3 regions of the Streptomyces sp. NPDC007095 genome follow, and region 1 is predicted to be linked to each of the others. Evidence: riboswitches for the same ligand, from Rfam matches in the RefSeq annotation. Region 1 holds a riboswitch; each other region holds the start of a gene.
What was found. Region 1 has a riboswitch for cobalamin ahead of ABZ656_RS56250 (ribonucleoside-diphosphate reductase subunit alpha). Riboswitches for the same ligand answer to the same signal wherever they lie in the genome.
Positions count from the first base shown of each region.

Region 2: it holds a riboswitch for cobalamin, as region 1 does, so the genes downstream of both, ABZ656_RS56155 (ABC transporter ATP-binding protein) here and ABZ656_RS56250 (ribonucleoside-diphosphate reductase subunit alpha) in region 1, are expected to answer to the same signal.
Region 3: it holds a riboswitch for cobalamin, as region 1 does, so the genes downstream of both, ABZ656_RS45550 (prenyltransferase/squalene oxidase repeat-containing protein) here and ABZ656_RS56250 (ribonucleoside-diphosphate reductase subunit alpha) in region 1, are expected to answer to the same signal.

Region 1 covers NZ_JBEYFS010000413.1:168-2,363, forward strand. Annotated here, with positions in the region: gene ABZ656_RS56245 (GNAT family N-acetyltransferase) at 73-579, shown strand; cobalamin riboswitch at 597-771, shown strand; gene ABZ656_RS56250 (ribonucleoside-diphosphate reductase subunit alpha) at 972-2,196, shown strand, end outside.
Region 2 covers NZ_JBEYFS010000410.1:1,796-3,991, reverse strand. Annotated here, with positions in the region: partial or broken gene ABZ656_RS56160 (methylmalonyl-CoA mutase subunit beta) at 1-30, opposite strand, end outside; gene ABZ656_RS56155 (ABC transporter ATP-binding protein) at 204-941, opposite strand; cobalamin riboswitch at 957-1,121, opposite strand; gene ABZ656_RS56150 (cytochrome P450) at 1,200-2,196, shown strand, end outside.
Region 3 covers NZ_JBEYFS010000213.1:8,035-10,230, reverse strand. Annotated here, with positions in the region: gene ABZ656_RS45560 (serine hydrolase domain-containing protein) at 1-127, shown strand, start outside; gene ABZ656_RS45555 (phosphotransferase) at 121-789, opposite strand; cobalamin riboswitch at 838-967, shown strand; gene ABZ656_RS45550 (prenyltransferase/squalene oxidase repeat-containing protein) at 1,079-2,196, shown strand, end outside.

The sequences.
Region 1 (2,196 bases):
CGAACAACCCCCACGGGCCGTCGGACGAAAATCCGGCGGCCCGTTCCCGCACCCTGTTGCACACTCACCGGCATGGACCTCCGCATCAGACACGCCCACCCCCACGAATACGACCGCATCGGCGAGATCACCGCACAGGCCTACCTCGGCGACGGCCTGCTCGACTTCGGGGAGAATGACGAGTACCTCGGCGAACTGCGGGACGTGGCCAAACGGGCCGCCGCCGCGGAAGTCCTCGTCGCCGTGGACCACGACCACATCCTCGGCGCCGTGACCTTCGTACCGCGCGGCGGCCCCATGGCCGACATAGCCCGCCCCGGCGAAGCCGAGATCCGTATGCTCGCCGTCGCACGCGAGTCCCGCGGCCGAGGTGCCGGCGAGACCCTCGTTCGCGCCTGCGTCGACCACGCACGCACCACCGCCGGCTGCGTACGCGTCGTGCTCTCCACCCAGCGCACCATGCACGCCGCCCACCGCATCTACGAACGCCTCGGCTTCACCCGCACCCCCGACCGCGACTGGAACCCGCTCCCGGACCTCGACGACATCACTCTCCTCACCTACGAGTTGACACTCTGACACCGGCACGACACAACATCTGGTGGTGTCACCGCGGCCCGGCACAAGATGTATGCTCATGCTCGCTGTCGCCGCAGGGGAATCCGGTGCAAATCCGGAACTGTCCCGCAACGGTGTACTTGTACGTGTTCGCACACCCGCGCCCATGTACTCGCGTCAGTCCGAGGACCTGCCGACAGCGCGCCCGGCCATCCGGCCCGGGTGCATGACGTCCGGGCCTCGCGGAATGGGCCGGTGGACGCGACGCCGTGTGCGCTCGTGAGCTGCCCTGCCCTCCGCCAGGCCCCGTGCCTAGCGAGGGAGAGCCCCAAGTGACCATCGCGCCAGCCGACCCGGCTTCAGCTACCGCTTTCGCACAGCAGGAGCAGCAGCAGCAGCGGAAGCAGGCCCCGGTGGAGACGGACGGTCCCGGTACCACGCTGCTGCGTACCCTGACCGACCTCACCGCCGACCTCCCCGACGCCGACCCCGGCCGGGTCGCCGCCGCCACGCTGCGCGGCCGGTCCGCGCGCGCGGACGACACGGAGCTGCGCGAGCTGGCCACCGAGGCGGCCGCGGGCCTCATCTCCGAGGACCCCGCCTACTCCCGGCTGGCGGCCAGGCTGCTGACGATCAGCATCGCGGCGGAGGCCGCCTCACAGGGCGTCACGTCCTTCTCCGAGTCGATCGCCACGGGTCACCGCGAAGGCCTGATCGCCGACCGCACGGCGGAGTTCGTCCAGCTGTACACGGCCCGGCTGGACGCGCTGATCGACACCGACGGCGACGACCGCTTCGGCTACTTCGGCCTGCGCACCCTGCACAGCCGCTATCTGCTCCGGCACCCGATCACCCGCAAGGTCATCGAGACGCCCCAGCACTTCATGCTGCGCGTGGCGTCGGGCCTGGCCGAGGACGACACGAGCCGGGCCCTGGACGAGGTCGCGGCGCTCTACGGGCTCATGAGCCGCCTCGACTACCTTCCCTCGTCCCCCACGCTGTTCAACTCCGGTACGCGGCACCCGCAGATGTCGTCCTGCTACCTCCTCGACTCCCCGCTGGACGAGCTGGACTCCATCTACGACCGCTACCACCAGGTGGCCCGCCTCTCGAAGCACGCGGGTGGCATCGGTCTTTCGTACTCCCGGATCCGTTCGCGCGGTTCGCTGATCCGCGGTACGAACGGGCACTCCAACGGGATCGTCCCGTTCCTGAAGACCCTCGACGCCTCGGTCGCCGCGGTGAACCAGGGCGGCCGGCGCAAGGGCGCGGCCGCGGTCTACCTGGAGACCTGGCACTCCGACATCGAGGAGTTCCTGGAGCTGCGCGACAACACCGGTGAGGACGCCCGCCGTACGCACAACCTGAACCTCGCGCACTGGATCCCGGACGAGTTCATGCGCCGGGTCGACGCCGACGGGCAGTGGTCCCTCTTCTCGCCCTCCGACGTGCCCGAGCTGGTCGACCTGTGGGGCGACGAGTTCGACGCCGCGTACCGCAGGGCGGAGGCGGCCGGCCTCGCCAAGAAGACCATCCCGGCCCGTGACCTCTACGGCCGCATGATGCGTACCCTCGCGCAGACCGGCAACGGCTGGATGACCTTCAAGGACGCCGCCAACCGCACCGCCAACCAGACGG
Region 2 (2,196 bases), on a different contig from region 1:
CGAGAGCCCGTCGTCAGGCAGGACCGTCATGCTCGGATGTTAGGCCAGATCCGCAGGTGAGCAGCAGAGGACGCGGCTGTGACCTTGACCTCCCAGGGGTGGTCTTGATCAACAGGCCGTGTTCGTACTACGGCATCACATGGATCGCGGACAGCGCCGGGTGCCGCGGAGCGAGGAGCACGACCTGCGTTGTCCCGATGGTCTCAGCGGTCGGGGAGTGTTCCCGGAAACCGTACGCGGGGGCGGTCGGCGGAGCCTTCGCCCGTGACGGTGACGGTGGCTCGTACGCCGTAGACGTCGGCGATCAGGGCCTCGGTGAGCGTCTTCGACGGGGAACCGCAGGCGACGGCCCGGCCCTGCCCGAGGACGACGATCCGCTCGCAGTACATGGCCGCGAGGTTGAGGTCGTGCAGGGCGACGACGCTGGTGACGCGGAGTTCCGCGATCAGGGCCAGCAGGTCGAGCTGGTGCTGGACGTCGAGGTGGTCGGTGGGCTCGTCGAAGAGGAGTTCGCGTGGTTCCTGGGCGAGTGCGCGGGCGATCTGGACGCGCTGGCGTTCGCCGCCCGAGAGCGTGTGCCAGGAGCGGTCGGCCTTGTCCGTCGGGTCCGTACGCTCCAGCGCGGTGCGAACGGCCCTCTCGTCGGCCGGAGTCGAGGGCGACCAGGCGCGTCGGTGAGGGATGCGGCCAAGACGTACGACGTCGAGCACGGTCAGGTCGACCTGGGTGTCGACCTGCTGTTCGACGTCGGCGACGCGCCGGGCGACGGCCCGGCGGCCGAGGTCCCCCAGCGGATGTCCGTCGAGGGTGACGATGCCGGAGGCGGGAGTGAGGACACCGGCGAGCAGACGCAGCAGGGTGGACTTGCCGGAGCCGTTGGGGCCGAGCAGACCCGTGATGGATCCAGGAAGGGGCGTCAGGTCGACGCCGTCCAGGATCAGCCGCCCGGCGGCGGTGCGGTCTTCGGACTCGGGATCGCCCGGACGAGGCGCCTTCCTGGACTCCGGTCACATATGACCGCCGTCCGGTGGCTTCGTGTTGCCCCGCCCGTCACCCTTACCGCTGGGCGTCAGCTCCGGATTCACACCGGATTGCCTTGACCGGCCTCGGCAAATCAGCACGCCCTCGTCGGCCTCGCCTTCAGCATGATTGTTAGCCTTGACTGTGATCCAATTCCCCGTGCCCGGCCAAGGCTTGCGATGAGCGCCGTCGGCTCCTTCCCGCTCGGTGCCGCGACCACGCTCGCCGAACTCGCCGCGGATCCGCATCCGCGACTGGCCCGGCTGCGTGCGCATGAGCCCGTTTCCTGGCTGCCCGAGCTGGACGGCTGGCTGGTGACCCGTCGTGATCTGGCGCTGAACGTGATGCGGGACCCCGTGACCTTCACCGTCGACGACCCCCGGTTCTCCACCGCACAGGTCGTCGGCCCGAGCATGCTGTCCCTGGACGGTGACGAGCACGCCCGCCACCGGGAGCCCTTCACCGCTCCCTTCCGCCCCAGGGAAGTACGCGACGGCTTCGCCTCGTTCATCGAGCGGGAGACCGACCGGCTCATCACCGCGCTGGAACCGGCGGGCGCCGTCGAACTGCGACGTGCCTTCGCCGGCCCGCTCGCCGTCGCCGTCGTGACCGAGGCGCTCGGGCTGGTCGGCACCACCGCGGACACGGTGCTCTCCTGGTACGACTCCATCGTGCTGTCGGTCTCGGACATCACCGCCGGACACGAGGCGGCACCCGCGGGCGCCGAGGCGTACGCGCGGCTACGGGGCGCGGTCGAAGCCACCGTCGCCGGCCGGGGCGCGACTTCGCTCCTGGGCGCCGCCGCCGAGCGGCTGGCGCTGCCAGAAGTGGCGTCCAACGCCGCGGTGCTGATGTTCGGAGGGATAGAGACCACCGAGGCGATGATCACCAACGCGCTGCTGCACCTGCTGCGACACCCCGGCCAACTCGCCCTTGTCCGAGATGACGTCGACCTGCTGGACGGGGCGATCGAGGAATCGCTGCGCCTCGAACCCGGAGCGGCGGTCGTGGACCGGTACGCCACCGGTGACACCGTCCTCGGCCCGGCCACGATCCGCCGAGGTGAACTGGTCACCGTCTCCCTGGCGGGCGCCAACCGCGACCCGGCCGTCTTCCCCGATCCCGATCGGTTCGACGTCCGCCGCGAGAACGCGCGTCTCCAGCTGGCCTTCGCAC
Region 3 (2,196 bases), on a different contig from region 1:
CACCGGCACCACCGGCCACCTCGTCCCCGCCACCGGCACCGTCACCCTGCTCCTCACCCAGGTGGCCATGGAGAACCCGACGCCGACCCCGCTGATGCGCGACTTCTGGCGCCGCACCGCTCAGTGAAGCAGCGTCCGGATCAACTCCTCGGCATCCCCGAGGAGTTGGACCTCATGTGCGCTCATGGTCGGATTGGCGGCCCGCCGCACCCGCGCCTGCGCAAGCCCTTCCCGCGTCACCCGGTCCGCGTTCCCGTCGAGCATCGCGACCAGCGTCTCGCGGGCCGGCTCCGCGTGGACCTCAGCGCCGACGGCGACCTGCGCGAGGATCACGGCGGACATGCCCCAGTCCAGACCGGGCGGCCCGTCCTCGGCGTTGGACCAGTCGATGACCTTCGGGCCGTCCGGGGTGAGCATCACGTTGTCCGGGTGCAGATCCAGGTGCAGTACGCGGACGCCCACGTCACCGGAACCCCGACCGGGCACGGCGTGCAACGCGCGCAGCAGTCCGGCAAGCACGCCACCACCCTCCCGCGCGCCGATCTCCCCCGCCTCGAACGCCGCCAGCATGGTCGGCCCCGAAAGCCGCTCCATCACCATCTCGGTCCGGCTCGCCGCCCGCACGGCCGGCGTCGGATATCCGTGCTCCCGCACGTACTCCATCACCGCCGCCTCGGCCGCCGCGTCCCCCCACCCGTCCCGATCCCGCCGCACCACCCAGCCCCGCTCCCCCTCCACCTCGAAGACATCCGCCGAACGCCCCGAACCGATCAGTCTCCCCGTCCGCATGGCTCCGAACCTATCCGCCGCCACAGCCGCTCCTCAGGCGATTCCTACGGGCCGGTACAGTAAGCAGGTCGTCATCACACCCGTACGCGGAGAAGCCGGTGCAATTCCGGCGCTGACCCGCAACCGTGAGCCACCCACAGGCGTGGCAAGCCGGATCGCCTCGTCCGGGACGTGACCGGCTCGTGCCACCGGCAGCCCGCCGGTGGCCGGCACCGTCGAGGGATACGGGGCCGGAGCCGCTCGGGGCCAAGCCTGCGCCCGGTGCTGCCCGGCTTCCGCAGGGAGAGTCATGCTTGTTCGCCGCAGCGCCGCGGTACTGGCCGCCACCGTAGTGATCGGTACGGCCCTGGCCCCGGCCGCCGTGGCCGAGGGCGCCTCGCCTTCGCCTGCCCCGGCGATACCCTCCGGCCTCTACGGCACCACCGACCCCACCTACGACGGTGTCTGGCGGCAGTCCCTCGCGCTGCTCGCCCAGCACACCGTCGGTGTGAAGCCCGCGGCGAAGGCCGTCGACTGGCTGGCCGGGCAGCAGTGCGCGAACGGGGCGTTCGCGGCGTACCGCGCCGACGCGTCGGCGAAGTGCGACGCCAAGACGATGGTCGACACCAACAGCACCTCGGCGGCCGTGCAGGCCCTCGCCGCGCTCGGCGGCCACGGCGGCGAGACGGACAAGGCCGTCGCATGGCTGAAGTCCGTACAGAACAAGGACGGCGGCTGGGGCTACACCGCGGGCGGCGCGAGCGACGCGAACTCCACGTCCGTGGTGATCGGGGCGCTGGCGGGGGTGGGCTTGAAGCCGAGCGATGTCTCCAAGGGCGGCAAGTCGCCGTACGACGCCCTCGCGAAGCTGTCGATCCCGTGCGGCGGGGCCGACGGGGGCGCGTTCGCCTACCAGCCGGACAAGAAGGGCAAGCTCGCGGCCAACGCGGACGCGACGGCGGCGGCCGTGGTCGGAGCCCTGGGCAGGGGCCTCGCCGGTGAACCCCTGAAGCCCGTGGCCGACCCCCTCTCCTGCGGGACCGCCGACAGCGCCGGGCAGGCGGCCCGGAACGGCGCCGCGTACCTCGTCAAGGCGCTCGCCAAGGACCAGCACCTCACGTCGACGATGCCCGGCGCCAAGGACCAGCCGGACTACGGCAACACGGCGGACGCGGTCGTCGCGCTCGCCACCGCCGGGCACGGCGACAAGGCGGCCGACGCGATGCGCTGGCTGGAGGCCCACTCCGCGCAGTGGGCCGAGCAGAGCGGACCCGCCGCGTACGCGCAACTCGTCCTCGCCGCCGACGCGGCGACGTTCGACCCGCGCGACTTCGGCGGCCGGGACCTCGTCAAGCAGCTCAACGCCACCGGCCCCGCGCCCGCGTCCCTCCCGGCCGAGCCCACGGCCTCCTCCTCCGCGTCCGCCGC